Regions from separate parts of the Streptomyces brevispora genome, predicted to be linked through region 3. Evidence: riboswitches for the same ligand, from Rfam matches in the RefSeq annotation. Region 3 holds a riboswitch; each other region holds the start of a gene.

The links. Region 3 has a riboswitch for cyclic di-AMP ahead of FHX80_RS10075 (transglycosylase family protein). Riboswitches for the same ligand answer to the same signal wherever they lie in the genome.
Region 1: it holds a riboswitch for cyclic di-AMP, as region 3 does, so the genes downstream of both, FHX80_RS15315 (M23 family metallopeptidase) here and FHX80_RS10075 (transglycosylase family protein) in region 3, are expected to answer to the same signal.
Region 2: it holds a riboswitch for cyclic di-AMP, as region 3 does, so the genes downstream of both, FHX80_RS30110 (LysM peptidoglycan-binding domain-containing protein) here and FHX80_RS10075 (transglycosylase family protein) in region 3, are expected to answer to the same signal.

What each region holds. Positions count from the first base shown of each region.
Region 1 covers NZ_VIWW01000001.1:3,299,518-3,309,181, reverse strand. The annotation lists gene trmB (tRNA (guanosine(46)-N7)-methyltransferase TrmB) at 1-716, shown strand, start outside; gene FHX80_RS15335 (PrsW family intramembrane metalloprotease) at 815-2,392, shown strand; gene FHX80_RS15330 (TFIIB-type zinc ribbon-containing protein) at 2,457-3,572, opposite strand; gene FHX80_RS15325 (SPFH domain-containing protein) at 3,586-4,713, opposite strand; gene FHX80_RS15320 (aldo/keto reductase) at 4,967-5,911, opposite strand; gene FHX80_RS15315 (M23 family metallopeptidase) at 6,208-7,407, opposite strand; cyclic di-AMP (ydaO/yuaA leader) riboswitch at 7,419-7,572, opposite strand; gene FHX80_RS15310 (PP2C family protein-serine/threonine phosphatase) at 7,868-9,031, opposite strand; tRNA gene FHX80_RS15305 (tRNA-Met) at 9,235-9,308, opposite strand.
Region 2 covers NZ_VIWW01000002.1:114,549-124,212, reverse strand. The annotation lists gene FHX80_RS30140 (geranylgeranyl reductase family protein) at 305-1,630, shown strand; partial or broken gene FHX80_RS30135 (PP2C family protein-serine/threonine phosphatase) at 1,668-2,505, opposite strand; gene FHX80_RS34925 (hypothetical protein) at 2,836-3,012, shown strand; gene FHX80_RS30130 (antitoxin) at 3,182-3,370, opposite strand; gene FHX80_RS30125 (GMC oxidoreductase) at 3,620-5,206, shown strand; gene FHX80_RS30120 (carboxymuconolactone decarboxylase family protein) at 5,354-5,833, opposite strand; gene FHX80_RS30115 (NAD(P)H-dependent amine dehydrogenase family protein) at 5,830-6,909, opposite strand; partial or broken gene FHX80_RS36885 (hypothetical protein) at 7,108-7,203, opposite strand; gene FHX80_RS30110 (LysM peptidoglycan-binding domain-containing protein) at 7,405-8,277, opposite strand; cyclic di-AMP (ydaO/yuaA leader) riboswitch at 8,281-8,469, opposite strand; gene FHX80_RS30105 (nitrobindin family protein) at 9,050-9,601, opposite strand.
Region 3 covers NZ_VIWW01000001.1:2,187,746-2,197,409, reverse strand. The annotation lists gene FHX80_RS10085 (cytochrome P450 family protein) at 221-1,486, shown strand; gene FHX80_RS10080 (LysM peptidoglycan-binding domain-containing protein) at 1,592-2,566, shown strand; cyclic di-AMP (ydaO/yuaA leader) riboswitch at 2,889-3,060, shown strand; gene FHX80_RS10075 (transglycosylase family protein) at 3,065-3,805, shown strand; gene eno (phosphopyruvate hydratase) at 4,098-5,378, shown strand; gene FHX80_RS10065 (FtsB family cell division protein) at 5,535-6,005, shown strand; gene FHX80_RS10060 (DUF501 domain-containing protein) at 6,084-6,620, shown strand; gene FHX80_RS10055 (Ppx/GppA phosphatase family protein) at 6,710-7,651, shown strand; gene FHX80_RS10050 (NAD(P)/FAD-dependent oxidoreductase) at 8,149-9,534, shown strand.

The DNA of each region.
Region 1 (9,664 bases), 1.1 Mb from region 3:
CCCGCTTCCCCGGTGGCCCCGCGGCCGATCCCGCCGGCTCGCACCACGAGCGCCGGATCCGCAGCTTCCAGCCGCGCCGCAGCCGGGTCTCGCCCGGCCAGCAGGACGCCTTGGAGCGGCTCTGGCCGAAGTGGGGCCTGGACATCGACGGGCTGCGGGTCCTCGATCTGCCCGAGCTGTTCGACGGGCTGCCGGTGGTGCTGGAGATCGGCTTCGGGATGGGCGAGGCCACCGCTCAGATGGCCGCCGACGACCCGGGCACCGGCATCCTCGCCGTCGACGTGCACACCCCGGGCCAGGGCAATCTGCTCCGTCTCGCGGACCGGAACGGCATGTCCAACATCCGGGTCGCCAACGGTGACGCGATCATCCTGCTGCGGGAGATGCTGAAGCCGGACTCGCTGGACGGGCTGCGGGTGTACTTCCCCGACCCGTGGCCCAAGGCCCGCCACCACAAGCGCCGACTGATCCAGCCGGAGTTCCTCGACCTGGTGGCGCAGCGGCTGAGGCCCGGAGCGGTCCTGCACTGCGCGACCGACTGGGAGCCGTACGCCGAGCAGATGCTGGAGGTGCTGACCGCGCACCCCCGCTTCGAGAACACGGTGGCGGACGGCGGCTACGCACCACGGCCCGCGTTCCGGCCGCTGACCCGGTTCGAGGGACAGGGCCTGGACAAGGGCCATGTCGTGCACGACGTGCTCTTCGCCCGCCGCTGATCCGTTCCCCCCACGACGCCGCCGCCTCGGAACGGGGACCGGGGCAGGCCCGGCCACGCGCCATGGCCGTTGTCAGTCCTCCTCGTTAGGGTCGTGGGGTGTCCGACGGTTCTGTCCAGCCGTACCAGCAGCGGCAGTCGCAGCCGGCCGTTCCGGTGCTCGAGGAGCAGCGGGTCGGCGAGATCCTGGCTGCCGTGCCGGAGCGGGGCCAGTGGCGTTACCGGCCGCGCCGCGTCGGCATGCTGTGGCGGAGCAGGACGCTCCGCGTCGTCGCCGTCTTCACCGTGCTGGCCCTCTGCGGTCTGGTGATCCTCGCTCTGGTCCGCGACCAGACGGGGACCCAGGGGTTCCTCGTCGGTCTGGGTCTCGCGGTCCTTCCGGTCCCGCTGCTGTTGACGGCGTTCCGCTGGCTGGACCGGGTCGAACCGGGCCCCTGGCGCAACATGCTGTTCGCCTTCGCCTGGGGCGCCTGCGCGGCCGCCCTCGTCGCGATCATCGCGAATTCCTTCGCGACCCGGTGGATCGCCACGGCCACCGCCGACCCGGGCGGCGCGGACACCCTGGGCGCCACGGTCATAGCCCCCGTCGTCGAGGAGAGCGCCAAGGCCGCGGCTGTGCTGCTGCTCTTCCTGTTCCGAAGAAGGGACTTCAACGGGATCGTCGACGGCGTGGTCGTCGCCGGCTTCGCCGCGACGGGCTTCGCCTTCACCGAGAACATCCTCTATCTGGGCAACGCCTTCGGCGAGGACCAGCAGATGGGCTCGGGGTTCGTAGCGGTGACCGTCGCGACGTTCTTCGTACGGGCGGTGATGTCGCCGTTCGCGCATCCGCTCTTCACCGTCATGACCGGCATCGGCTTCGGGATGGCCGCGAGCAGCGCACGCCACCAGCGGTTCCGCCGCATCGCGCTGCCGCTGCTCGGCCTGGTCCTCGCGATGGGCATGCACGCCCTGTGGAACGGCTCGTCGACGTTCGGCCCGTACGGTTTCTACGCGGTGTACGGGGCTTTCATGGTGCCCGCGTTCGGCCTGGTGACCTGGCTGGCGATCTGGGCCCGCCGGCGCGAGCTGCGCACCCTGGCCGTCGAGCTGCCCGCCTACGCCGCGGCCGGCTGGCTCACCCCCGCGGAACCCCTCGCCCTGTCCTCGATGCGGGCCCGCGGCCTGGCCAGGGACACGGCCCGCCGGTGGCACGCGGCGGCAGTGCGAGGCGGCCCGTACGGCCGCCCGGCCTACGCACCGGCCCCGATGAGCCCGCAGGCCAAAACGCTGGCCAAGGCCCGGGGCAAGGCGGCGGCCCGTACGGTCGGCGAGTACGAGTCGTTCGCGACGTCACTGGCCTTTCTGCGCCGCCGGGCCCGCCGCGGCACGGCGGGCCCGGACCTGGCCGAACGCGAGCTGGAGCTGCTGCACCACCTGTGGCAGCGCCGGGAGGTCGCCGGACCCGCCCTGGCGTACGCGGCGCAGGCGACGGGCCGCCTGCGCCCCCGGTTCATACGTCCGGTGCCCCCGCCCTACCAGCGTCACGAGGCGTACCGGGGCTACGGGACGTACCAGCCCTACGGCAGCCACGCCCCGCACCCGCACTCCACGTATCCGCACGGCCAACCCCCCTACGGGCAGCTCCCGTACGGACAGTTCCCGTACGACAGGCCGCCCTACGGCCAACAGCCCTGAAGGACACGCTTGTTCATCCAGTGCCGCCGCGCGCGGGCCTCACCGGCCCGGGGACGGCGCTCCGCTATTTCCTCATCACCAGGAAAACGATGAGCGCGATGAGTGCCAGCACCGACACAGCCGCGGCAACGATCTTGCCCTTGCTGTACGGGCGTTCGCCGATCACCTCGGCGGTGCGGGCGTTCACCATGACCTGCCAGCTCCGGCCCGCGTACAGATAGGTCAGGAACCACACGGGCAGCAGCATCAGCTTGAACGTGAGAGCGGAGTACTGGGTGTCCACCGAATGCACCCGCTGCTCGTCACCGCCGATGTCGGAGCGGCAGTCCGCCGTGATGACCTCGGCCATCCGTTCCTTGGCCGTGACCAGCCCGTCCTCCGGCTCCACGTTGTACCTGACGGTCTGGAAGCCGGCCAGGTACTCCGGCTGGAACGGCTTGGCCTCTTCCAGGGGCCAGGGCGTGAGCTTGTCCAGCTGGTCGGTGCTGACGTGGTCGGTGCCCGCGACGAGGACATCGTCGAAGGCGCGGCTGACGTTGCCGGAGGCCGGGTACCAGCGGGTGTGACGCACCTCGCGGGTCTTGGTGACGCTCTGGCCGTTCTCCGTGGTGGTGTACGTCTCGGTGACGTAGTAGTACACGCCCCGCTGACCGCTGTAGTGGGAGGCGGTCTGCGCGTCGTACGTCCAGTGCGGCAGATAGCTGCCCTTGAACGTCTCCGCCTCGCTGACCTTCTTCAGGCGCGACGGAGCGAACCAGCGGGACGACGTCCAAGCGCTCAGTGCCTCCCGGGCGTCCTTGCGGTCCAGCCCGAACGGGATCACGGCCTCGGGCGTCACCCGCTCGTCGGCCTCGGGCTCCGCGACCAGCGCGGTGGCGCAGAACTGGCAGCGCGCCGAGAGGTCGTCGCTCTCGGTGTGTGCCCCGCAGCCGGGGCAGAGATAGGTCCGGACCCCCTCCGGTGTGGAGCCGCGTGGTTTGGCGGGCAGCGTGGCCAGTTCGTCCAAGCTGTGCTCACGTATCTGCCGCGGCACCGCGGTGACCCGCTGCTCTTGACCGCAGTAGGGGCAGCGCAACGCGTCGGCGCCGGGCGCGAACTCGACCGTGGCACCGCACGCCCTGCACGGGTAGGAACGGGAGGTGGCGCCGGTGGCGGTGGTGTTCTGCTCGTCGGGGCTCATGGTCGTCCCGCTCTCATGCCTGCGGAGGCAGCGGCGGCGGTACGGCCCCGAAGAGCCGGCCGGCGTCCGGTACCTGGTCGGCGGGCAGCCAGCCGGCCATCCCCTCCCGCCAGATGAGTGTCGCCCGGGTCAAGGTGCCCTCACTCACCAGGGCCGAGAGCCCGGCGCTGTCGTACGGACCCTGCTGGGCGCCGTTGACGCCGACGAACCACTGTTCCTGCGCGGGCAGCGGCGGCGGGCCGGCTGCCGGGGCGGGAGCGGCGGCGGGCGCCGGACCGGGGGACTGCGGGGCGAGACCGGCGGCCATCCGCTGACCGGCGGCCATGCCGAGCCCCAGCCCCATGCCTTCGCCGACCCCGCTGCCGGGGGTTCGCGCCCCCGCGCCGAGCGCGTCGGCGGCCTGGAACTGGGTGTACTGGTCGAGGTTGCCCGCGATCCCCATCCGGGACCGGGTGTCGATGGCCTCCTCGACCTCCGGCGGCAGCGAGATGTTCTCGATGATGAACTTGGGGACGGCGATGCCGACCGGCGTCAGCTCTTCGGTGAGGACGCCCGCCAGCTTCACCCCCAGCGCGTCCTGCCGGGTCGCCAGATCCAGCATCGGCACACCCGAGGTGGCAAGCGCGGTGCCGAGCTTGCTGACGATCAGCTGCCGCAGGTATTCCTGTACTTCCTCGGTGCGGAACTGCGGGTCGGTACCCGCCAGTTCGCGCAGCAGAGCGGCCGGGTCGACCACCCGGGCGGCGAAGGCGCCGAAGGCCCGCAGCCGCACCATGCCGAACTCGGGGTCACGGACGATGACGGGGTTCTGCGTACCCCACTTCAGGTCGGTGAACTGGCGGGTGGTGACGAAGTACACCTCGGCCTTGAAAGGCGAGTTGAAGCCGTACTTCCAGCCCTTCAGCGTGGACAGCAGCGGCAGGTTCTGCGTCTCCAGGGTGTACGTACCGGGCTGGAAGACATCGGCTATCCGGCCCTCGTTGACGAAGACCGCGGTCTGTGACTCGCGTACGACGAGCCGGGCACCCATCTTGATCTCGTTGTCATGGCGCGGGAACCGCCACACGATGGTGTCCCGGCTGTCGTCGGTCCACTCGACGATGTCAATGAATTCCCCGCGGATGCTGTCGAACAGCCCCATGAGACCCTCCCCCGCTCTACATGGTGTCCTCTCCGGACACGCGAGGGAACGATAGCAACCCGCAAGTGCGGCCTGACCAGGCTTGTCCCGGTCGGTTCCACCGCGTCGAGCTGCTCGCCGCCGACCGCTGCCAGGCCACAACCGCCCCGGCCCGGCAGACCGACATACCGCGGATGGCGGCTCCCGGTCGAACGCGCCATCGCCTGGCCGGTCACCAGGGACAAGCAGTTCTCTAGGCCCGGACTTCGCGGGTCTAGGCGGAGGCCTCGGTGAGCTCGGTCAGTTCCTGGTCCGTCAGGCTCAGATCGGCGACGGCCACCAGTGCGGGAAGCTGCTCGACCGTACGGGCGGAGGCGATCGGTGCGGCGACGGTCGGCCGGGATGCCAGCCAGGCCAGCGCCACGGTCGCGATCTCGGCGTTCCGCTCCTGCGCCACCTTGTCGAGCGCGGCGAGGACCTTCTGCCCACGCTCCGACTCCAGGTGCTGGCTCGCCTTTCCGGCGCGCGCGCTGTCCACGGTCGCACCCGGGCGGTACTTGCCGGTGAGGAAGCCGGAGGCGAGTGCGAAGTACGGGACGGCGGCGAGCCCGGCGCGGGCAGCGGTGTCCTGGAGCTCGCCCTCGTAGGTGTCCCGGGAGACGAGGTTGTAGTGCGGCTGCAGGGCCACGTAACGGGCCAGTCCCTCGCGCTCGGAGAAGTCCAGCGAGGCGCGGAGCCGCTCCGGGCTGATGTTGGAGGCGGCGATCTCGCGGACCTTGCCGTCCTTCACCAGCTGGTCGAGCGCGGTGATGATCTCCTCGACCGGGACCGTCTCGTCGTCGAAGTGCGTGTAGTAGAGATCGATGTGGTCGGTGCCGAGCCGGTGCAGCGATTCCTCGGCCGCGGCCTTGATGGTGGCGGGGGAGAGCCCCTTGTACGAGGGGTGGGCACCGACCTTGGTGGCCACGACGATGTCGGAACGGTTGCCCCGCGCTGCGAGCCACTTGCCGATCAGGGACTCCGACTCACCGCCCTCGTTGCCGGGGATCCAGGCGGAGTACGCGTCGGCGGTGTCGATGAAGTTGCCGCCGGCCGCCGCGTACGCGTCGAGAACGGCGAAGGACTGTGCCTCGTCGGCGGTCCAGCCGAAGACGTTGCCACCGAGGGCGAGCGGGAAGACCTGAAGGCTGGATGAGCCGAGCCTGCGAAGAGAAGTCATATATGGATCAACCCGACCCGCCGTCTCCGCTATTCCGTGCCATGTGCAACTACGGCATTCCGTGCCATGCGCATCTGCGGCTGCCGTCATGGCCATGATGGCAGTCCCGCGAGGCCGGACAGACGGGCCGGCAGCCCTGACGTCGGGGGGTGAGCGTCAGGACTGCCGGGGTTCAGTGGCCGGAGAGGGCACAGGGCTCACCACAGCGCAACGCAGCGCACGGCGCGGCCGTGGGAACGCCGACCCGGCCCACGGCCGCGGGCCGGGAGACCCCGCCTCCGGACCGTGCAGCGGGCTCAGACCGTCAGGCCCCGGGCACGCAGCCAGGACATCGGGTCGATCCCGGCGCCGTCCGAGGTGTGGACCTCGAGGTGAAGGTGCGGGCCGGTCACGTTGCCGGTCGCACCGACGCGTCCGATGGTGTCCCCGGTGGTGACCTTCTGGCCGACGCCGACACCGATCGAGGACTGGTGGCAGAACCAGAGCTCCGTGCCGTCCTCGAGCTCCAGGACCGTGCGGTAGCCGTACGAACCGGACCAGCCGGCCGACTTGATGGTGCCGCTGTGGATGGCCTTGATCGGGGTACCGGTCGGCGCCGCGAAGTCGAGGCCCGTGTGGTAGCCGGAGGACCACAGCGAACCGGCCTCGCCGAAGGTCGAGGTGATCGTGTACGAGGAGGTGGGGATGGCGTAGCTGGCGGCGAGCTTGGCGAGCCGCAGTGCCTCGGCCTTCTCCTTCGCCTCCTCCGCCGCCTTCTTCTTCGCGGCGGCGACCTCGGCCTCGGCAGCGTCCTGCTGCTTCTTCGCCTCGGCGGACGCATTCTCCGCGGCGGCCTTCTCCTCGGCCGCCCTGGCCTCGGCGTCGGCGGAGTCCTGCTGCTGCTCGGCCTGCTGGAGGATGCGGGCGCGGAGCGCCTCGCCGGCGTCCGTGGCGCCCTGCTCGGCCTCGGCGGTGGTGATGCCGGCCGTCGTCAGCGGGGCGGAAACCGTCTCGGCCTTCGCCTTCTCCGCCTCGGACTCACCCGAGAACAGTGCGCCGACGCCGGGGAGGGACCTGGCCTCGGGGAGGTTGTCGGAGATGGCGTCGGGAAGGGAGATGGAGACCGGCGGCCTGCTCTGCGCGGAGGCCATGCCGCCCGCGCCGACGGCTGCGATGACACCGACGCCGAGGACGGTGGAGCTACGGGCGAGACCGTTGCGCTGCTTGGCGACGCGGTGCTTGCCGCGTACGGGGCGGATGGACTCCTCGGTGGGATTCCATTCCTCCCGCGCCTTGTCCGGCTCGGCCTCGTCGGCGCGGAAGCCGTTGCCGAACTCGCTGCCCCGATCGGTTCCGTAGGCGGTTCCGTAAGCGGTCCCGTGGCTGGATCCGTAAGCGGTTCCGTACTCGGTTCCGTGGTTGGTGCCGTAGCTGGCACCGGGCCCGGGTCCGAAGTCATTTCCGTGCTCGGGCACGAACCATGAGGGGGCTTCGGGGGCAGGCTTGTTGGACGCCACTGGGGCGCACTCCTTTCCTTCCTTCTCGCCTACCGGGTTAGCTGACGGGTTCGGAGCAGGAAGGTCTCCTACGGGTTCCTCCGCCTCTCAACGAGACAGAGATGCCCGATTCACCCCATGTAGGTGGTTCCCCGGTTCCCTTGCGGAATTCGGCGCTCGCGCACGGTGCCGCCTCTGACGGCGGCTGGGACCGCGCTGCGTTATCGAACGTTAATAGACACACGGGTCCGATTCCAAGCCGTTCCAGCTGATCATTCACATCTTCGGCCTGGACTTTACGGGACACAACCGGGTGGAACCGGGCGAGTTGATCGCCACTCAATCGTTATCTATTTTCTGACGTTGCGTCAAATGTTATGCGAAGGGGTTCCTTACGGTTACGGACAGTGGCATCTTCCGCGTCCGCTCCGTCGCATTCCCTCGTGTTCCCTCACGCTCTCCCCCGTCTGCCCCTTCGTCTTCACCCTGCGCCGCCTCCCAAACCCACGATCTTCACGGTTGTGCGCCGGTCCGGCTGCCCCTCGGCGGGGCGCACAATGGCGAGCAGCGCCATGTCGTCGGTCGTCACCCCACCGGTGTGCAGCCGTACGTCGTCGGTCAGCGCGGACAGCAGCTCCTCGGGGCCCGGGAAGATCCGTCCGCGCAGCCGCTCGGCGGGGTCGTAGAAGACCCCGTCGGCGTTACGGGCCTCGGAGAGGCCGTCCGTGTAGAGGAGGAGCGTCGACCCGGCGGGCAACGCCCACTCGTCGGCGCGGTCCGGCCACACGCCCAGGTCCATCCCCAGGGGCAGCGCGGGCAGCTCGGGCTGCAGTACGTCCAGCGCCCCGTCCGAGTACATCAGCAGCGGCTCGGGGTGGCCGCGGTTGACGATCCGCACCAGGGTCGCGCCCGGCGGGATCTCGGCGAGCGCGGCGGTGATGAACCCCTCGGCCTCGTCGAGGCCCCCGCGCCGGCCCGATTCCCGCGCCAGCGCACGCTCCAGCCGCTGAGCCACCCCCTCCAGTGACCGCTCCTGCTCGGCCGCCTCCCGGAACGCGCCGACGATCACCGCCACCGCCTCCACCGCGTCCAGCCCCTTGCCGCGCACGTCCCCGACCACCAGCCGCACCCCGTACGGGGTGTCCGTGACCGAGAAGAGGTCGCCGCCGACGAACTCGTCCGCCTGGGCCGCCTCGTACCGCGCGGCCACTTGCAGCCCGCCGATCCGGTCGGGCGGCTTCGGCAGCACCGCGCGCATGGCGGTCTCCGCGATGACTCGCGCGGAGGCCAACTGCTCGTTGCTGCGCCGTACGACCCCGTTGATGTAGACCGCGAGGACCGAGACGGTGAGGACGGTGAGGAGCTCGATCGACGGCACGGCATTGAACAGCGTTTCACCGTAGAACCGCAGCCCGGCCAAGGACAGCAGCGCTGCGGCTCCGACCCGGATGGTGCCGATCTGCGAGAAGAACGGCGCGGCGATCAGCGGGGCCGCGGCGAACAGCGGAACGGGCGTGAAGGCGGGCGGGGTGATCAAATCCAACACCAACCCCACGGCGATGATCAGGCCAGGCAGCGCCCGGACGAGCCGGCGGTTCCGGATCTCGCCCGCGCGCCTCCCCCGCCGCTGTTCCCGCTTCCCCACCTGTGCTCTCCTACCCGGTGCGCCCACGGCCGCGGACGGTACCGCGCACCACCCCCAGACTTCCCGGAGCACGGTGGCGGGGCGATTCATCGACGGCCAATGGGAGTACGTGCGTGGTGCGGGTCGCACCGGCCGGTGGCCCGGCGAACGCACAAACGAATCAGGCCAGGCATGCAGTATGCATGCCTGGCCTGATTCTTCAGTAGCGGGGACAGGATTTGAACCTGCGACCTCTGGGTTATGAGCCCAGCGAGCTACCGAGCTGCTCCACCCCGCGTCGGTAAACACAACTCTACGGCATGTTCGACGCACTCATGACCACCCCGCGCGCCCGCCCCCTCGCGCGGCTCCCCCGCCGCCCGGCCCACCCGATGACGCCCCCGCACAGACTCCCCCGATCGACCCCGACCATCCGAGGGAAAGGCCCAACCACCTGCGAGAAAAGGGAGACCAGTACCCCCACCCGCGCAACAACCAACCTCTGTCGACCAGTTGACATTCGACTGGATCGCTCACCGAACAGGCGGAGGCAGTCCCGCACCGGGTTCGGCCGACCGGACCAAGAACGTCAAAGTGTCGAAAACGAGAAGGTGTTGCAAGGAACACGCGTTCTGCCGCAAGGTATCTGCTGCA
Region 2 (9,664 bases), on a different contig from region 3:
GGCAGTGGGCCGCATCAGGGTTGTCAGACGTCCCCAGCTTCCGTCGCGGCCGCCGCCGCTCGATCTGCGTACTCCGTCCGGGCGTCCGCTGCCGTACTGACCCCGTCACCCTTCGCCCGTCGTCCTCGGGGCCGCACTCCGTGCGGCCCCGATCCGTGTCGCGGCGGCTTCGCCGAACTCACCGAAAGCCCACACTCCTCGCACTCCTGATCACCCTGCCGCGGGGCGGCCCGAACCGGCAGGATGTCGGTGTACAGGGCCGCCTTCCCCGGGCGGCTCCGGCCGTCCCAGGAAAGGGTTCCCGATGCGGGAAGAGCACGCAGACCAGTCCCCGCCGGACGAACAGTCCGCCTCCGGCCGGCCCGAGGAGGCCCAGGTGATCGTGGTGGGGGCGGGGCCGGCCGGCTCGTCCGCCGCGTTCCACCTCGCGAGAGCGGGCGTGGACGTGCTGCTCCTGGAGAAGTCCGGCTTCCCCCGGGAGAAGGTCTGCGGGGACGGTCTCACGCCGCGCGCGGTGCACCAGCTCATCAGGATGGGCGTCGACATCAAGGCACCGGGCTGGACGCGGTCGCGCGGGATGCGATGGGTGACCGGGGACCGGCAGGTGCAGATCGAGTGGCCGGCCCTGGGCGGCTACCCGGACTTCGGTCTCACCCGGAGCCGGCACGACTTCGACGACATCCTGGCCCGTCATGCCGTTGCCGCCGGCGCCCGGCTGCGCACCGGCGTGAGGGTGACGGAACCGGTGACCGACCGGGCCGGGCGGATCACCGGCGTCACGGCGGTGTCCGGGAGGGAGGAGCCGGTGGTGCACCGGGCGCCCGTCGTCATCGCCGCCGACGGCGCCTCCGCCCGGCTGGCTCTCGCGATGGGGCTGCAGCGGGACACGAAACGTCAGATCGCCACGGCGGCCCGCCGCTACTACCGCAGCCCCGATCGTTCCCGGGAGGAGTTCCTCGAACTCTGGGCCGATCTCCGGTTCCCCAGGAGCGACCGCTATCTGCCAGGGTACGGCTGGATCTTCCCGATGGGTGACGGCCGGGTCAACGTGGGACTCGGCGCGATCCCGCACCGTCGCCACGGCAAGCCCGATCTGCGGGCCACCCTGGACCAGTGGCTGGCCCGTACCCCGTCCGAGTGGGGGCTCCGTGAGGAGAACGCAGAGGGGCCCGTCCGCAGCGCCGCGCTGCCGCTGGGTCTCAACCGGCATCCGCTGTACACCCGAGGCCTCCTCCTGGTCGGCGACTCCGGGGGCATGATCAGTCCGTGGAACGGTGAGGGCATCGGCCAGGCGCTGGAGGCCGGGGAGGTCGCCGCCGAGAGCGCCGCGCTGGCCCTGGCCATGCCCCCGGGCCCGCGGCGGGAACGGGCGCTCCACCACTACCCGGTCGAGATGAACCGGCGCTGGGGGCGCTACTACCGGCTCGGCAACGCGGCCGCCGATCTCGTCTTCAGCCGGTCGGGCTTCCAGCCCATCCTCAACCGGCATGTGATGGGCTCGCCGGTCCTGCTCAACACGCTGGCCCGGCTGCTCAGCAATCTGACGGACAACCCCTCGCGCGATGTGATCGACCATGTCCTCAACACCGCGGTACGTCTCGTTCCCGCTCCGAACGCGCGCCGCCGCTGACCGGGCCGGGCCGTTCGTACCGGGCGGATCCGCGCCGTCAGCCCTCGCGCTCTTCCCCCTGCTCCTCCGCGGTGGCGGGTGGTGCGGTTCCAAAGCCGTCCGCCGGACGGCCGGTTCCCGCCGCTCGTGGGGTGGGGGCCGTCCCGCCGTCCGCGTCGTCCCAGCGGGCGGCAAGCAGCAGCGCGATGTCGTCGGGCCGGTCCGGGGCCTGTCTGGCCCGCCCGATCACGTGTTCCGCCGTATCGGCCAGCGGGGCCGGGCCGAAATCGGCGATCGTGCGGCGCAGCCGCTCGATGCCGACGTCAATGTCCGTTCCCGACTGCTCGACCATGCCGTCGGTGTACAGGGCGAGCATCGCGCCCGGGGCCAGGTGCAGTTCGGTGACGGGGTAGGCCGCGTCGGCGTCGACGCCGAGCACGATTCCGCCCGGCAGGTCCATGACCTCGGTCGTGCCGTCCGGATGGCGCAGCACGGGCTGGGCCGTGTCCGCTGAGCGCGAAGGCCCTTACTGCGCTGCGTAGTTGACCCATGGTCGCGGCGGCCGCGGCTCCGTGGCCCCGGACGTCCCCGATGATCAGGGCCAGCTTGCGGCCGGTCTCGATGACGTCGTACCAGTCGCCGCCGACGTCCATGCCCTGGGTGCCCGCGAGGTACCTGCCCGCGGTGTCCACGTGGTCGACGACGGGCAGCCGGTGCGGCAGCAGGACTTCCTGCAGTCCGCGGGCGAGGGCGGCCTCGGCGTCGTACCGCTGGGCCCGGTGCAGTGCCTGGGCGATGAGGCCGGCCAGCGCGGTGAGGATCGTGCGCTCCTCGGGGCTGAAGCCGCGCGGCTGGTCGAAACCGAGGATGCACGAGCCGACGTGCTGACCGGAGGAGCCGCAGCAGTCCGGGGGTGCGGGAGCGCAGATAGGCGCCGCCCGCCTGCCCGCCCGCCGCCTCGACCCCGTTCACGACTGCCTGGGCGAGCACCAGGGACAGTTCGTCCGGCGCCCGGCCGTCCTCCAGTCGCCCGGGCGCACTGCCGCGTTCGCCGAGCGGTGCGCCCCGGGCCGCGCCGTACCAGGTCACACACCAAGCATGCTCCTGGGCCGCTGCGCCCCGCACTTCAGGAGAAGCAACACTTACAAGAGGAAATGCACCCTTTACACTTGTATGCGAGTCTCAAAGCAAGCCCATAGTCCGACATCCGCACAGGAGGCACGATCATGGGCAAGAAGCAGAGTCGGCACAACCGTGGCGCCCGCAGCGGCGGCCATGAGCATTCCTCGGCCGCCGAGCCCAAGGAGCAGACGAGCACCGCGCCCACACCCGCACCCGAAGGGGTGGAAGCGATCTCGGAGCACGTCTCGCACAAGCGGGAGCGGAAGTTCGGCCACAACTGACCTCCGGCACCAGTGCCACCACATCACGAACGGAGCGGCAGCCACCATTTCGATGGCGGCTGCCGCTCCGTTCGGATTGCGCGGTTCGGATTGCGCGAGGGCGTCCGTCGCGATTGCGCGAGGGCCGCAGGGGATCGCGCGATGGCTTCCCGAGTCCTCAAAACCCGTTCTAGCGACCGTCGGTGGGCGGACGGCTGTCACCGAGCTGATCGTTGAGCTTCTGCTGGGCCGAGTCAACCTGACCGCTGTGCTTACCGTTCGTCTTCTTGTCGATCAAGTCGCCACCCTTCTCGACTCCCTGATGGGCCTGGTCGGGGTGCCCCTTCATCAGACCCTTGATCTTGTCGAGCATGCTCATGACTGTCCTCCTCATGGAACGCTGACGCTTCCAGCATCCATGCGATGCGCCGGCGCCGCACCCCGGACAGAGGGGGCCGAGACAGGCGACAGGTGGTCACGACCCCGGGAAATTACTCACAGGTATGTAGTGACTTCTTGCGTGAGCGCCAGTAGAACTCGTTTCCATTCCATCGAGAGTGAGGAACATCACGTGGCGGACTCAATCTTACCTCACAAGGGATCCAGTGGTGTCTCGCGTCGCACATTCATGGCTAGAACAGGTTTCATACTGGGGGCTGCAGCCCTATCCGGTCACGCCACCGCCTCCCTGGCGGCGAGCCGCGCCATGGCCACGGTGATTGGCAGCGGGGAGCACGTCCCGGTCCTGGTGATCGGCACCGGGTACGGCGGTTCCGTGGCTGCTCTGCGGCTCGCCCGCGCGGGCATGCACGTCCACATGGTCGAGATGGGGATGTCCTGGGACACCCCTGGGTCGGACGGCAAGATCTTCGCCAACACGACGACTCCCGACGGCCGCTCGTACTGGCTCCGCACCAAGACCAAGCAGCCCCTCAGCAACTTCCTCGGCTTCCCCATCGACAGGTCGATCCCCCGCTACACCGGAATCCTGGACGCCGAGGACTTCAGCGGCATCACCGTCTACCAGGGGCGCGGGGTCGGCGGCGGCTCACTGGTCAACGGCGGTATGGCGGTCACGCCCAGGCGGGAGAACTTCGGCGCCGTCCTCCCCACGGTCAACGCCGACGAGATGTACTCCACCTACTACCCGCGCGCCAACGCGGGCCTCGGCGTCGGCACCGTCGACCCGGCGTGGTTCGACAGCGTCGCCTGCTACCAGTACGCCAGGGTCGGCCGTAAGCAGGCCCAGCGCTCCGGCTTCCCGTTCGTCTTCGTGCCCGATGTGTACGACTGGGACTACATGGAGCAGGAGGCGGCCGGCACGGTGCCCAAGTCGGCGCTGGACGGCGAGATCCTCTACGGCAACAACTACGGCAAGAAGTCGCTGCAGAAGACCTACCTCGCCCAGGCCCTGGCGACCGGAAGCGTCACCATCTCGCCTCTGCACAAGGTGACTTCGCTCGCCCCGGCATCGGCGGGCGGCTACACGGTCGTCATCGACCAGCTCCGCACCGACGGGAGCACCCAGGCCACCAAGACGGTGACCGCGGACAAGGTGTTCTTCGCGGCCGGCAGCGTCGGCACGAGCAAACTGCTGACCGAGCTGAAGGCCACCGGCAGACTGCCCGGCCTCAACGACGAGATCGGCAAGGGCTGGGGCGACAACGGCAACGTCATGTGCGGCCGCGCCAACCATGTGTGGGACCCGACCGGTGCGGTCCAGTCGAGCATCCCCTGCGGCGGCATCGACAACTGGGCCGCAGGTGGCGCGTTCGCCGAGGTCGCGCCGCTGCCCACCGGGATCGAGACGTTCGCCTCGTTCTATCTGTCGATCACGAAGAACCCGAACCGCGCCCAGTTCTCCTGGAACGCCGCGACCGGCAAGGTCGACCTGAACTGGCGGACCTCGTGGAAGCAGCCGTCGATCGACATGGCAAAAACGATCTTCGACAAGATCAACGCGAAGGAGGGAACGATCTACCGGACCGATCTCTTCGGTGTGTACAAGATCTGGGGCGACCACCTCACCTACCACCCGCTCGGTGGCGCGGTACTGGACCGGGCCACCGACAACTATGGTCGCCTGCACGGGTATTCGGGCCTCTACGTGATCGACGGCTCGCTGATCCCCGGCAACACCAGCGTCAACCCCTTCGTCACGATCACGGCCCTGGCCGAACGGAACATCGAGAAGATCATCGCCACCGATCTGTGACAGGGCGCGACGCGGCGGGCCGGCCGGTAGGAGGCGGGGGGACGGGCCTCCTACCGGGTTACGCCCCGGGTGCGAACCGAACCGACGGGCCCGGGGTGGGGCGGCCCAGTACCCGGGACACCCCGCTCAGCACCCGGGATGTCCGGTTCAGTGCCCGGGCAGCACGCACACGGCGTCGAGTCCCAGTACGTGGTTGAGCCGGCCGAACGCCAGCCAGGAGCCGATGCTCATGCTGAGCTCGACGATCTCGCGCTGGCTGTAATGCGCGGTCATCCGGGTCCAGAACTCCTCGTCCAGACCGTGGTGGTCCAGGGCGTACCGCTCGGCGTACTCGGCGGCCAGCCGGGTCCGGTCGTCGAAGCCCTCGGCGGTGCGCCACTCGCTCACCGCATCGGCGAACTCCTCCTCGACCTTGTCGCCGTCCCGTTCGGTGCGCCAGTCGAGGCAGAACAGACACCCGTTGATCTGCGCGATCCGCAGCCGGGCGGCCTCGAACTCACGCAGGCCGAGCGAGGTGTGCTGGTACACGGACAGGGAGAAGTTCGCGGCGGCCATCCCGATTCCGGGAACCATGCCGCCCCAGACGTATCCGATCGGTTCCTGGCCCTCGGGTATGTCGATGATCATGACTGCTTCCTTCCGAGTCTGCCGGTTGCGGGGCGCAGGGGGACGTCGAGTGCGTCGTAGAGTCCGGGTTCCGCGTCCACCAGCCAGTCGATGGCGTTCACGAGCCGTCCGACCGCGGTGGCGTTGCCGCCCGCCGAACGGTTCTCGTCCTCGTCGGTGGCCTCGACCGTGACCTCGATGCGCGGACGGCCCTCGATGATCACGCGGTGGGCACCGGCCCCGTCCGGCGGTGCCGGCCAGTCCGGGGCGCAGGACGGGTGGATGCGGGTGATGTGCTCAATGACGATGCGGGGTTCGCCCTCGACGATGCCCTGCACCTCGAAGCGCACCGCGCCCTGGGTGCCCGCCTCGAACTCTCCCATCGTCCGGGTGGTCACCGTCGTCTCCAGCGGCCGCCGGGCCATGGTCTCGCGGATGTCGTCGAGCTCCACGCCCAGGGCCCTGGCCATCAGCCGTATCTGCCCGCCCCACACCATCGTCGGGATGGAGGCCGCGAGCATCAGCGGCTCGTACTCCATGGGGTGTCCCATACCGATCAGATGGCGGACCGAGTCGGGCTGGTCGTAGGTGGAGTAGTCGAAGATCTCCTGGCACCGGATCACCTCGACCTCGGTCCCGAGTCCGCTGATCAGCAGGGGCAGTACGTCGTTGCCCCAGCCGGGGTCGACGCCGGAGACGAACAGCGAGCCGCCGCCGTCCGCGATGGCGGCCAGAACCGGTTCACGCAGTTCGGGCGGGGCGCCCCGCTGGTCGTAGAGCGCGTACAGGGCGGGAGTGACGACCACCGCACCCGTCCGGACCGCCCTGGCGATGTCGGCCAATGCCTCGTCGGGGCGGATGTCGCCGGAGGCCGCGTACACCACCGCGCCGGGAGCGGTGGCCAGCACCGCGTCGATGTCATCGGTCGCCGCGACGCCCAGATCGCGGCCGATCCCGGCAAGGCCGCCCGCGTCGCGGCCCACCTTGCGGGGATCGTGGACGAGCACATGCGCCAGCTTCAAGGCCGGATGGGCCTCGACGGCGCGGATGGCCGCGCGGCCGACATTGCCGGTACCCCAGACCACCGTGGAAATCATGCGGCGGAGGGTAGCGCGCGGGATGAAAGGTTCATAGTGCCATCGCCCACCCGGTTGAGGAGGGCGGCCGGGGCAGGCCCGCAGGCTCCGCCCCGGCCGGCCGGCTTCCCGGCTGTCCCCGCCCGAGAGCCCCTTCAGGGAGTCCCACAGCACGACGATGCCGCCCGTGTCGGTCACCGGCTCGACGTCCTCGCCGGGCAGACCGACGACCGCGTCGTCGTAGCCGTCCCCGTCGAGGTCGCCGGTGGCGAGAGCGCCACCGAAGGCGTCACCCGCCTCGGCGGCCCCCGGCACCCCGGGGGTGCTCTGGCTGAACACCACGGGCAGGCAGGTCCCGATGCCCGACGCCGCGCCGTACCGAACGGTCACGTAGCCCGCGTCTGACCGCCTACGCGGCGCAAGGGTCGTACGGCCATGCGAAAGGGGTGGGAGGGAGCCGCTCGGCTCCCTCCCACCCCTGCGCCCGGCTCCTCCCGAGGGCGGAGCCGTGTGACGTCAGTAGGCCCCGAAGACGTTGTCGATCGAGCCGTACGTGGCAGCTGCGTAGTTGCACGCGGCGGTGATGTTGGCGACGGGGTCGAAGATGTCCATCGACGTGCCGGGTACGTGGTAGGCCTGGAAGGTGGGCTGGATGACCTGCAGGAGGCCCTTCGAGGGCGTGCCGGCGGCGGCGTTCGAGTCCCAGTTGTTGACGATCTTCGGGTTGCCCGAGGACTCGCGGATGATGTTGCGGTAGATGCTGTCGTAGCTGCCGGGGATGCCGTGCTGGGCCATCACGGCCAGCGACTCCTTGATCCAGCCGTCGAGGTCGTTGGTGTACGACGTCGCGGCCGGCGCGGGAGCGGTGGCCGCGGTCTTCTGCGCGACGGGCGTGGCCGTCCGCTGGGAACGGTCGGCGCGGTCGGCCGACTGCGAGGCCTCGGCCGCGGGCTTGGACTCAGTCGTGGGCTGTGCCTTCGATTCGGCCGTGGGGGCCGCCTCGGGCGCTGTGGCCGCGGACTTGGCACCGATGGTCAGCTTGAGGCCCACGTGAATCAGATCGGGATTTCCGCCGATCGCACTCTGATTGTCCTCGTAGAGCCGCTCCCAGCCGCCACTGAGGGAATACCCCAGGGCGATCTTGGAAAGTGAATCACCGGAGACCACGGAATAGATGGTCGGCTCCGCATCGCGGACGGCAATTTCCTTGGCAGCAACGGAAGTCGAGGCCTTCGCCTTTTCCGCGGCGACGGAGTGCGCCGGTGCGGCCGAAGCCGACCCGGCCCCGATCAGGGGGAGCGCGAGAACGACTCCGCCCGTGCTCACGGCGATGAAACCGCGGGTCAGGGAGGTGGACTTGGAACGACGGTGCTTACCCATGATGGGCATGGCGCATTTCCTCTCCGCCGCCTGCGAGGTGAGCTGTCGGGTTCGGACTGGAGATGTCCGGCCGCACGTGATGGCGACTTCACCCCTAGCCGCTCCGGATACCGGACCGGCGGCAAAACTGGGTCCCCCGCTCCTGCCGTACGCGAGTGGGTTGGGTCACCGGACGGCGGCAGGATTCGGCGTTCCATCCGGATTGACGGTGACCGTAAGCGAAAGGCGCCGAGCGAAACAAGCCCTGAATTCCGAATCCCAATTGATTCGCAAGATCAACTAAAGGAAACGCTCACAATCAGGCCTCGCCGAGGAAGTCAATTCTCTTGGCGCGACAGGGAACCGAAGCCCGATACCCCGCGTGCGGGGCCGGAAAAGTGACGCTGACCACTGCGCCCGAAAGGGGCGGTTTGATGGATTTGATAGCGTTTGGTTAGTAGAAAACTACCCAAGGAGGTTCATTGCGATTTATTCGTAGCAATTGCCCCCAATCAAGACATTTGGGTGTCTCGGGGAGTCGGCCTGCCCGGACTCCGGGCAGGCTCGGCATCGGTCGGCGCCCCACCCGCCGCTCACGGCCGCAGCCGGCGCCGACGGCCTCCGGTGCAAGATGCCGTTCGGGCGCTTCGAGTACTTCGAGCGCTTCGCCGAGCCTGGTGTCGACGACGCGGGCGCGGTGAAGCCGGGCACGGTGGGCACGGCGAAGCAGAGTGCGGTGAAGCCGGGCGCGAACCCCAGTCACCGCACCGACGCGGAACTCCGCACCATCCGCCGCAAGGCGCTACCGGCTTCCGCCCCCGCGTCGGAGCTGCGCCGAAAGGTGATGCTGCAGCGGCTGACCTACCGCCGCGAGGTCATGGACGAATTCGAGCGTGCCGTCGTCCGTCAGGGTGTAGCGGCGACGGGTGGCGCCGACCTCCTTGGCGGTGGGTGCGAGGGCGACCTGATGGCTGGCGAGGTCGGCCACGCCGTCGACCGCGTGGCCCGTCAAGATCTCCGCGACACCGGTGGGCTGAGTGATCAACGCCTCCACGTGCCCGTCGGGCTGCATCCGCCACCAGCCGCTCTCCCGTGCCGACGGCCGCAGCGGGGCGCCGTCCGCGTCGAGCAGCCAGGCGCGCGCCTCGTAGTGGAGGAAGGGCCGCCCGTCGTGGCTGAAGGTGACCTCCTGCGCGTACCGGAACTCCCCGGCGAGCGTCGGGTATCCGCCGCGGCCCCGCCCGGCCCAGGTGCCCAGGAAGCCGGCCAGCGGTGCGAGCAGCGGATGCGGGGCAGGCGCTTCGTCCGGTCGGAACGCGTCGGGGTACGGGTGTTTCCGGGCGGGGTCGAACATCTTGCGAGCTCCTGGGTCGGGGACGGTGCCGGTGCCGGGTGGCACCGTAGGACCAGTGAACGC
Region 3 (9,664 bases):
GGCGGGCCCGGCACAGGGCAACGGCTAACGTCGGGGGGTGAACGACAGCCCCGCCGATACGCCCGCCGACAGCCCAGCCGATGCGCCCGCCGACAGCCCAGCCGATACGCCCGCCGACAGCCCAGCCGATGCGCCCGCCGACACGCCCGAGCACGCTTCCGGAGCCGCCCCGACGCCCGCGCCCGCCGGCTGCCCCGCCCACGCGGCCGACGCCGAGGCCGTGCCGCCCGCCCCCGAACTCTTCACCTGGGAGTTCGCCACCGACCCCTACCCCGCGTACGCCTGGCTGCGCGAGCACAGCCCCGTGCACCGCACCACACTGCCCAGCGGGGTCGAGGCCTGGCTCGTCACCCGGTACGCGGACGCCAAGCAGGCCCTCGCCGACCCCCGGCTCTCCAAGAACCCGGCGCACCACGCCGAGCCGGCGCACGCCAAGGGCCGGACGGGCATCCCGGGCGAGCGCAAGGCGGAGCTGATGACGCATCTGCTGAACATCGACCCGCCCGACCACACCCGGCTGCGGCGTCTCGTGTCGAAGGCGTTCACGCCCCGGCGCATCGCGGAGTTCGCGCCGCGCGTGCAGGAGCTGACGGACCGCCTCATCGACTCCTTCGCCGAGAAGGGGGAGGCCGACCTCATCCACGAGTTCGCCTTCCCGCTCCCCATCTACGTGATCTGCGACCTGCTCGGTGTCCCGCGTGAGGACCAGGACGACTTCCGGGACTGGGCGGGCATGATGATCCGCCACGGCGGCGGCCCGCGCGGCGGGGTGGCCCGTTCCGTGAAGAAGATGCGCGGCTATCTCCTCGAACTGATCCACCGCAAGCGCGAGAACCCCGGGGACGACCTGATCTCGGGGCTGATCCGGGCGAGCGACGACGGCGAGCACCTGACGGAGAACGAGGCCGCCGCGATGGCCTTCATCCTTCTCTTCGCCGGGTTCGAGACGACCGTCAACCTCATCGGCAACGGCGTCCACACCCTGCTGGGACACCCCGAGCAGCGCGAGCGGCTCCAGCGGTCCCTGGCGGCAGGGGAGACGGAACTGCTGGCCACCGGCGTCGAGGAACTGCTGCGTTACGACGGCCCGGTGGAGCTGGCGACCTGGCGGTTCGCCACCGAGCCACTGACGATCGACGGGCAGCGGGTGGCCGAGGGAGACCCCGTGCTGGTGGTGCTGGCGGCCGCCGACCGGGACCCCGGACGCTTCGATGGCCCGGACACGCTGGACCTCTCGCGGCGTGACAATCAGCACCTCGGATACGGGCACGGCATCCATTACTGCCTGGGAGCACCGCTCGCCCGGCTGGAGGGGCAGGCCGCGCTCGCCACGTTGCTGAAACGCCTTCCGGACCTGCGACTTGCGGGGGAAGCTGCCGATTTGCGCTGGCGTGGCGGGCTCATCATGCGCGGACTGCGCACGCTCCCGGTGGAGTTCACTCCCGAGCCCGCTTCCGATGAGGGTGACGCTCTGTCAACTCTGTGACTTTTATGTGATCTCTGCTGCATCGACTTGTGACACACGTTCGAGTCCCGCTAGGTTCACCGTTCGACTCACCAGTCACTCGTCAGTTACACGGAAGGCATTCCCATGGGCTCCGCGAACGGCAGACACCGTCGCCCTCGGCAGGCACCCGCGATCGTCGTCGCCGCAGGCGTGACCGGCTCGGCCATCGCCATCCCACTGCTCGGCGCGGCCGGCGCGCACGCAGCCGACGCCTCGACCTGGGACCGGGTCGCCGAGTGCGAGAGCGGCGGCATGTGGAGCGCCGACCTCGGCAACGGCTTCTACGGCGGCCTGCAGTTCTCGCAGGATGTGTGGAAGTCGTACGGCGGCGATTCGTACGCCCCGCGCGCGGACCTGGCCAGCCGCTCGCAGCAGATCGCCGTGGCGGAGAAGGTCCTGGGCGACCAGGGGTCGAAGGCGTGGCCCAGTTGCGCGGTCATCTCCGGCCTCGTCGTGGACGGGTCCCTGCCGGGCGTCGACCCGGGCAGCGCCTCGTCCGCCGACACCTCCGAGAGTGCGGACCCGTCGTCGAGTGCCGATCCGTCGGCGAGCCGGGACCGGTCGGGCAGCGCGTCCAAGGGCGCGACCGACGCTCCGTCGGACGATGCCCCGTCGGCCGGCACCCCGTCGGACGACGCGACGGCGGACACGGCCGACCACGACCGTACGCCGGACGCCTCGGCCTCCCCGTCCGCCACGCCCTCGGCATCCGGCTCCTCCGGCGCGACCGGCTCCTCCGGCGCCCGGGAAGGGTCCGCCCCGGCCGGGGAGACGGGCGGCAAGCACCGCGGCGCCCCGGCCCCCGAGGGGACCGGCAGCGACCGGGACTCGGGGCGGCACGCCTCGCGCGGCGCCAGTGACGCACGCGACAAGGGGGCCCCGGTCGCCGACGGTACGTACACCGTCCGCCCCGGCGACAACCTCTGGGCGATTGCTGACGCACAGAAGCTTCCCGGCGGCTGGACGGAGCTGTACGAGGCCAACAAGGCGGAGGTCGGCTCCGACCCGGACCTCATCCTGCCTGGCCAGAGCCTCGATCTCGGTGTGAAGACCGACTGAGACCGACCGGGAACGGCCGCGGAATCGGTCTGATCAACAGCTGAAAGCACCTCAAATCTGGGGTACTTAAGAGGCCTATGTCCCACTTTTGACTAAGTGAGACATGGGTCTCTTTGCGTGAACTGGCGCGTCTTGTCCGGGAGCTCCCCCCGCATCCGTTCCGACCTGCGCAAACAGGTGTTCTTCAGATGCGAGTAAGGGCTGTTTATCCGGTATGTCCTTCTTTGAATGTGGGGGTGGCGTGTGTTTACGGTCGTAACCGCTCGCACCGCGGGCCCCGTCGATCGTCACGCCGAATCCTGCCGTCGGTCGAAGGGAACAGACGCGTAAAGCGCCGTAGGCAGGAGCGGGGGACCCAGGTAGGCGCCGGGTCCGATCGTCGCAAGACGCATCGGGAACGGCTTGGGGTTAAGTCGTGCGCTAGGACGTGCGACCGGGCAACTCACTTGGCCCGAACCCGACAGCTCACCTCGTAGGCGTCGGTGAGGAGAAGTCTCGATGCTGCTCAACAGCAAGGGCAACAAGCACCGTCGCCCGTCCAAGGCCGTCCGTCTCGTCACGCTCGCCGGTGTGGCCGGTGCCGCCATCGCCGTGCCCCTGATGGGTGCGACCGGCGCCTCCGCGGCCTCCGTGTCCACCTGGGACGCGGTCGCCCGGTGCGAGTCCGGCGGCAACTGGTCGATCAACACCGGCAACGGCTACTACGGCGGTCTGCAGTTCTCGCAGTCCAGCTGGGCCGCCGCCGGCGGTACGCAGTACGCGGCCCGCGCCGACCTGGCCAGCAAGTCCCAGCAGATCGCCGTGGCCGAGAAGCTCCTCGACATGCAGGGACCGGGCGCCTGGGGCTGCGCCGGCGCCGGCAACCTGCGCAACGACGGTGTCGACCCGGGCGTCGACACCGGCTCCACCGCCACCAAGACCGCCCCCAAGCAGCAGTCGGCTCCGGTCCAGCAGGCCGAGCCGAAGAAGGCCGAGCGCACCGAGGCCCCCGCCGCCTCCCGCTCGGACCGCGCGGCCACCCCTCAGGCCGAGCAGAAGAAGACCGTCACCACCCCGACCGGCGAGACGGTCAAGAAGGGTGACGGCGAGTACAAGGTCGTCGCCGGCGACTCGCTGAGCCAGATCGCGGCCGACCACAACGTCAAGGGCGGCTGGGAGCGGCTGTTCGAGCTGAACAAGGACATCGTCAAGGACGCCGACATGATCTTCCCGGGTCAGCAGCTCCACCTGGTGAAGTAATTCGGCACTCTCCTCGCTGAGCTCCCCGGCCCGGCCCGCACCTCCCCCCGTGCGTGCCGGGCCGGGGTTTTGCCGCTTCGGGGTGCGCCGGCTCCCGCGCCGATTGTTCAACTGTTGTAGTTACTGGTCGGTAGGTACCTGGACGTCTGCCCCGCTATGGGTGCCCTTGGGTCCTTTTTCGTCCCAGGGGGCGGGCGGGCGGCCGACTGAGAGGGCCGGGCCGGTTAGGCTCTTGTCGCAAGGCCAAAGTGACCCTGCACAACCAGCGTCATATCCCAGAAGGAGATGCCTCGTGCCGTCCATCGACGTCGTCGTAGCCCGGGAAATCCTCGACTCCCGGGGCAACCCCACGGTCGAGGTCGAGGTTGGGCTCGACGACGGCAGCACGGGTCGTGCTGCTGTTCCGTCCGGAGCCTCCACCGGTGCGTTCGAGGCCGTTGAGCTTCGCGACGGCGACCCCAACCGCTACCACGGAAAGGGCGTCGAGAAGGCCGTCCTCGCCGTGATCGAGCAGATCGGCCCGGAGCTCGTCGGCTACGACGCGACCGAGCAGCGGCTGATCGACCAGGCGATGTTCGACCTGGACGCCACCGAGAACAAGGGCTCGCTCGGCGCCAACGCCATCCTCGGCGTCTCGCTCGCCGTCGCCCACGCCGCGTCCGAGGCCTCGGACCTGCCGCTGTTCCGCTACCTCGGTGGCCCGAACGCGCACCTGCTGCCCGTCCCGATGATGAACATCCTCAACGGTGGGTCGCACGCCGACTCCAACGTGGACATCCAGGAGTTCATGATCGCCCCGATCGGCGCGGAGTCCTTCTCCGAGGCCCTGCGCTGGGGCGCCGAGGTCTACCACACGCTGAAGAAGGTCCTGAAGACCAAGGGCCTGTCCACCGGTCTCGGCGACGAGGGCGGCTTCGCGCCGAACCTGGAGTCGAACCGCGCCGCCCTCGACCTCATCCTTGAGGCCATCAAGGAGGCCGGTTACGCCCCGGGCAAGGACATCGCGCTCGCGCTCGACGTCGCCGCGTCCGAGTTCTACAAGGACGGCAAGTACGAGTTCGAGGGCAAGTCCCGCTCGGCCGCCGAGATGACCGAGTACTACGAGGAGCTCGTCTCCGCGTACCCGCTGGTCTCCATCGAGGACCCGCTGTACGAGGACGACTGGGCCGGCTGGAAGGTCATCACCGACAAGCTCGGCGCCAAGGTGCAGATCGTCGGCGACGACCTCTTCGTCACCAACCCGGAGCGCCTGGCCCGCGGCATCGAGGAGGGCTCCGCCAACGCCCTGCTCGTCAAGGTCAACCAGATCGGTTCGCTGACCGAGACCCTGGACGCCGTCGAGCTGGCCCAGCGCAGCGGCTTCAAGTGCATGATGTCCCACCGCTCCGGCGAGACCGAGGACGTCACCATCGCCGACCTCGCGGTCGCCGTGAACTGCGGCCAGATCAAGACCGGCGCCCCGGCCCGCTCGGACCGTGTCGCCAAGTACAACCAGCTGCTGCGCATCGAGGAGATCCTCGACGACGCCGCGGTGTACGCGGGCCGCTCGGCGTTCCCGCGCTTCAAGGGCTGACCCGTACGGCCGGCACGTACAGCAGGCGCGTCCGGCCGGCGCGTCCGGCACGGGCCGACAGGCCCGGCCGGGTCCGGCGCCCCGGCCTCCGTCCGTCCCCGCACTCGGTCCCGTACCGTGTGCGGGGACGGACGTGCGTAATGGGGAGGCGGAGACATGGCCGCGAAGGACCGGGACCGGTTCTCCACCGCGACCCGGCTGAGGCTGCTCGGTGAGCAGACCGCAGCCCGCGTCTACCGGTCCCAGAGCCGCCGTCAGGCGCGCCGCTCCCGCCTCACCGGCCGGGCGGCCTTCCTGGCCCTGGTGGTCTGCTCCCTGGTCGTCGCCCTCGCGTACCCGATGCGGCAGTACGTGTCGCAGCGCGACGAGATCGCCGACCAGGAGCGGCTCGCGCAGGAGGCCGAGGTGCGCACCGAGGAGCTGCGCGACGAGAAGGCGCGGCTCCAGGACGATGCGTACATCAAGCGGCTGGCCCGCGAGCATCTGCACTACCTTCTTCCGGGGGAGACCGGCTACACGGTGGTCGACCCCGACGCGGTCAAGGAGCGCAACGGAAAGCCGGAGGAGTCCGGCCGGCCGTGGCACTCCAATCTCTGGGACGGCGTCGACAGCGCCGACCGGGGCTGACCCGCTCCTCCTCGTTCGCATCCCCTCGTTCATCTGCGGAACCGCAGTTCAAGCAGCCCGATCAGAACCTAGGCAGGCATGGAAACGCCCCCTCCCCAGACCGAGTCCACCGCACCCACCGACGCGGACATCGCCGCGTTCCAGCAGCAGCTGGGGCGCCCGCCGCGCGGGCTGCGCGCCATCGCGCACCGCTGTCCGTGCGGAAACCCGGACGTGGTCGAGACGCAGCCCCGGCTGGAGGACGGTACGCCGTTCCCGACGACGTACTACCTGACGTGCCCGCGGGCGGCGTCCGCGATCGGCACGCTGGAGGCGAACGGGGTCATGCGCGAGATGACCGAGCGCCTCGGCACCGACCCCGAACTGGCCGCCGCGTACCGGGCCGCGCACGAGGACTACATCGCGCGGCGTGACGCCATCGAGGTGCTGGAGGGCTTCCCGAGCGCGGGGGGCATGCCGGACCGGGTGAAGTGCCTGCACGTACTCGTGGGGCACTCGCTGGCCGCGGGGCCGGGAGTGAACCCGCTGGGGGACGAGGCGATCGCGATGCTGCCGGAGTGGTGGCGCAAGGGGCCGTGCGTGTCGCCGTGCGGCGCGGCGCCGGACGAGGACTGACCGTTCCCCCCGGGGGCCGCGCCCCCGGACCCCGCTCCTCGGTCGCCGGAGGGGCATGAATCCGGAGGGGCATGAATGAGGAGTACTTCATGACGCGCGTGGCCGCCATCGACTGCGGTACCAACTCGATCCGTCTGCTGGTGGCCGATGCGGACCCCGCCACCGGGGAGCTCGTCGAGCTCGACCGGCGGATGGAGATCGTCCGGCTCGGGCAGGGCGTCGACCGGACCGGACGGCTCGCCCCCGAGGCGCTGGAGCGGACGTTCGCCGCCTGCCGGCAGTACGCGGCGGTGATCAAGGAGCACGGTGCGCAGAAGGTCCGCTTCGTCGCCACCTCCGCCTCCCGGGACGCCGAGAACCGGGACGACTTCGTCCGCGGTGTGCTGGACATCCTGGGCGTCGAGCCCGAGGTGATCAGCGGCGACCAGGAGGCGGCGTTCTCGTTCGACGGGGCCACCAAGGAGCTCGCCGGGCGCGACGACCTCGCGAAGCCGTATCTCGTCGTGGACATCGGCGGCGGCTCCACCGAGTTCGTCCTCGGCGACGACCGGGTGCGAGCCGCCCGGTCCGTGGACATCGGCTGCGTCCGGATGACCGAGCGCCATCTCGTCCGGGACGGCGCGGTGGTCGACCCGCCCACGCCCGCCGCGGTCGCCGGGCTCCGCGCGGACGTCGCCGCCGCCCTGGACCTGGCCGGGCAGAGCGTTCCGCTCACCGGGGCGGGCACGCTCGTGGGGCTCGCCGGCACGGTCACCACCGTGGCCGCGATCGCGCTGGGTCTGCACGAGTACGACTCCGCGGCGATCCACCACTCCCGGGTCTCCCTGGAGCAGGTCCGGGAGATCACCGGGCGGCTCCTCGCCTCGACCCACGCCGAGCGCGCCGCGATCGGCTCGATGCATCCGGGACGGGTCGACGTGATCGCCTCCGGGGCGCTGATCCTGCTGGCCGTCATGGAGCGGACCGGGGCCCACGAGGTCGTCGTCAGCGAGCACGACATCCTCGACGGGATCGGCTGGTCCATCGCGTAGCGCGCCCCCCGGGGCCCGCGCCCGTACAGCGCCCTCCTGGAGCCTCCGGGAGGGCCTTCGGGGGCCCGGTGCGGGGAGGTGCCGGAACGTTGCTCATACGCATTCCCGCCTGCACCTTTGAGACGCTGAGGGCCACCCGGGCGACCCCTTCCGAGACACGTCGCGACGAAGTTCGTGAACTTCTTCACAAGGAATTGCGCGCTTGGGGGCAGACTTCTGCTCCGTAAGCGCCCCGGGGAGGGTGTGCGGGGTCACTCGCGACGCGAACGGGACTGTTCCGGGTACGTTGCGGGAGGGTGAACCGGAGGGGTGGTCCACCCCGCCCGGCGGCTCAACGGCCAGCTCACAGGCGGTGAACAACGTTCACCGCAGCGGTGTGGTTCCCCTGCCGGGTCATGACCTGGGTCACGTGGGCGGCGGAGTGTAGCAGAGGGTGGCCCATACCTTGTGAAGGGGCTCACGAGCCCACCCCCCGAGAGGGGTGGATACTCGATGGCATGAGCACCACGGAGCGTCCCAGGATCCTCGTAGTAGGCGGTGGGTACGTAGGCCTGTACGCAGCTCGGCGCATTCTGAAGAAGATGCGCTACGGAGAGGCGACCGTCACGGTCGTCGACCCCCGGTCGTACATGACCTACCAGCCCTTCCTCCCCGAAGCTGCTGCCGGCAGCATCTCGCCCCGGCACGTCGTCGTCCCGCTGCGACGCGTTCTGCCGAAGGCCGAGGTCCTCACCGGCCGCGTCACGACCATTGACCAGGACCGCAAGGTCGCCACGGTCGCGCCGCTCGTCGGCGAGGCCTACGAGCTGCCCTTCGACTACCTGGTCATCGCGATGGGCGCCGTCTCGCGCACCTTCCCGATCCCCGGCCTGGCCGAACAGGGCATCGGTATGAAGGGCATCGAGGAGGCCATCGGCCTGCGCAACCACGTTCTCGAGCAGCTGGACCGGGCTGACTCGACGACCGATGAGGAGGTCCGCCGCAGGGCGCTCACCTTCGTCTTCGTGGGCGGCGGGTTCGCCGGTGCGGAGACCATCGGCGAGGTCGAGGACATGGCCCGCGACGCGGCGAAGTACTACACGAGCGTGAAGCGCGAGGACATGCGCTTCATCCTCGTTGACGCCGCCGACAAGATCCTTCCCGAGGTAGGCCCGAAGCTGGGCGTCTGGGGCCGGGAGCACCTGGAGTCCCGCGGTGTCGAGGTCTTCCTCTCGACCTCCATGGACTCCTGCGTCGACGGTCACGTGGTGCTGAAGAACGGGCTGGAGGTCGACTCCAACACCATCGTGTGGACGGCCGGCGTGAAGCCGAACCCGGCGCTGGCCCGCTTCGGCCTGCCGCTCGGTCCGCGCGGTCACGTGGACACCTCCGAGAAGCTCCAGGTGCAGGGCACCGACTACATCTGGGCCGCGGGCGACAACGCCCAGGTTCCGGACCTGGTCGGCCGCAAGGCCGGCAACCCGAACGCCTGGTGCCCGCCGAACGCCCAGCACGCGCTGCGTCAGGCCAAGGTCCTCGGCGACAACGTCATCTCCGGGATGCGCGGCTTCCCGCAGGCCGACTACAGCCACGCCAACAAGGGTGCGGTCGCCGGTCTGGGCCTGCACAAGGGCGTCGCGATGATCGTCGTCGGCAAGATGAAGATCAAGTTCAAGGGCCGCCTCGCCTGGTACATGCACCGTGGCTACCACGGCATGGCGATGCCGACCTGGAACCGCAAGATCCGGATCTTCGCCGACTGGACCCTCGCGATGTTCCTCAAGCGCGAGGTCGTCTCGCTCGGCGCCATGGAGACGCCGCGCGAGGAGTTCTACGAGGCCGCCAAGCCGGCCCCGGCACCCGCCGCCGCCCAGCCGGTGGGCGAGAAGGCCAAGGCCTCCTAGCGCGCACCCGGGACCGGAGGCCCAACACCTCCCGGTCCGCCCGCGGATACCCGTATCCGCGCAGAGCAGTCGCACGACGCCCGAAGGGGCCGTCCGCCATCCGTGGTGCGGGCGGCCCCTTCGGCGTATC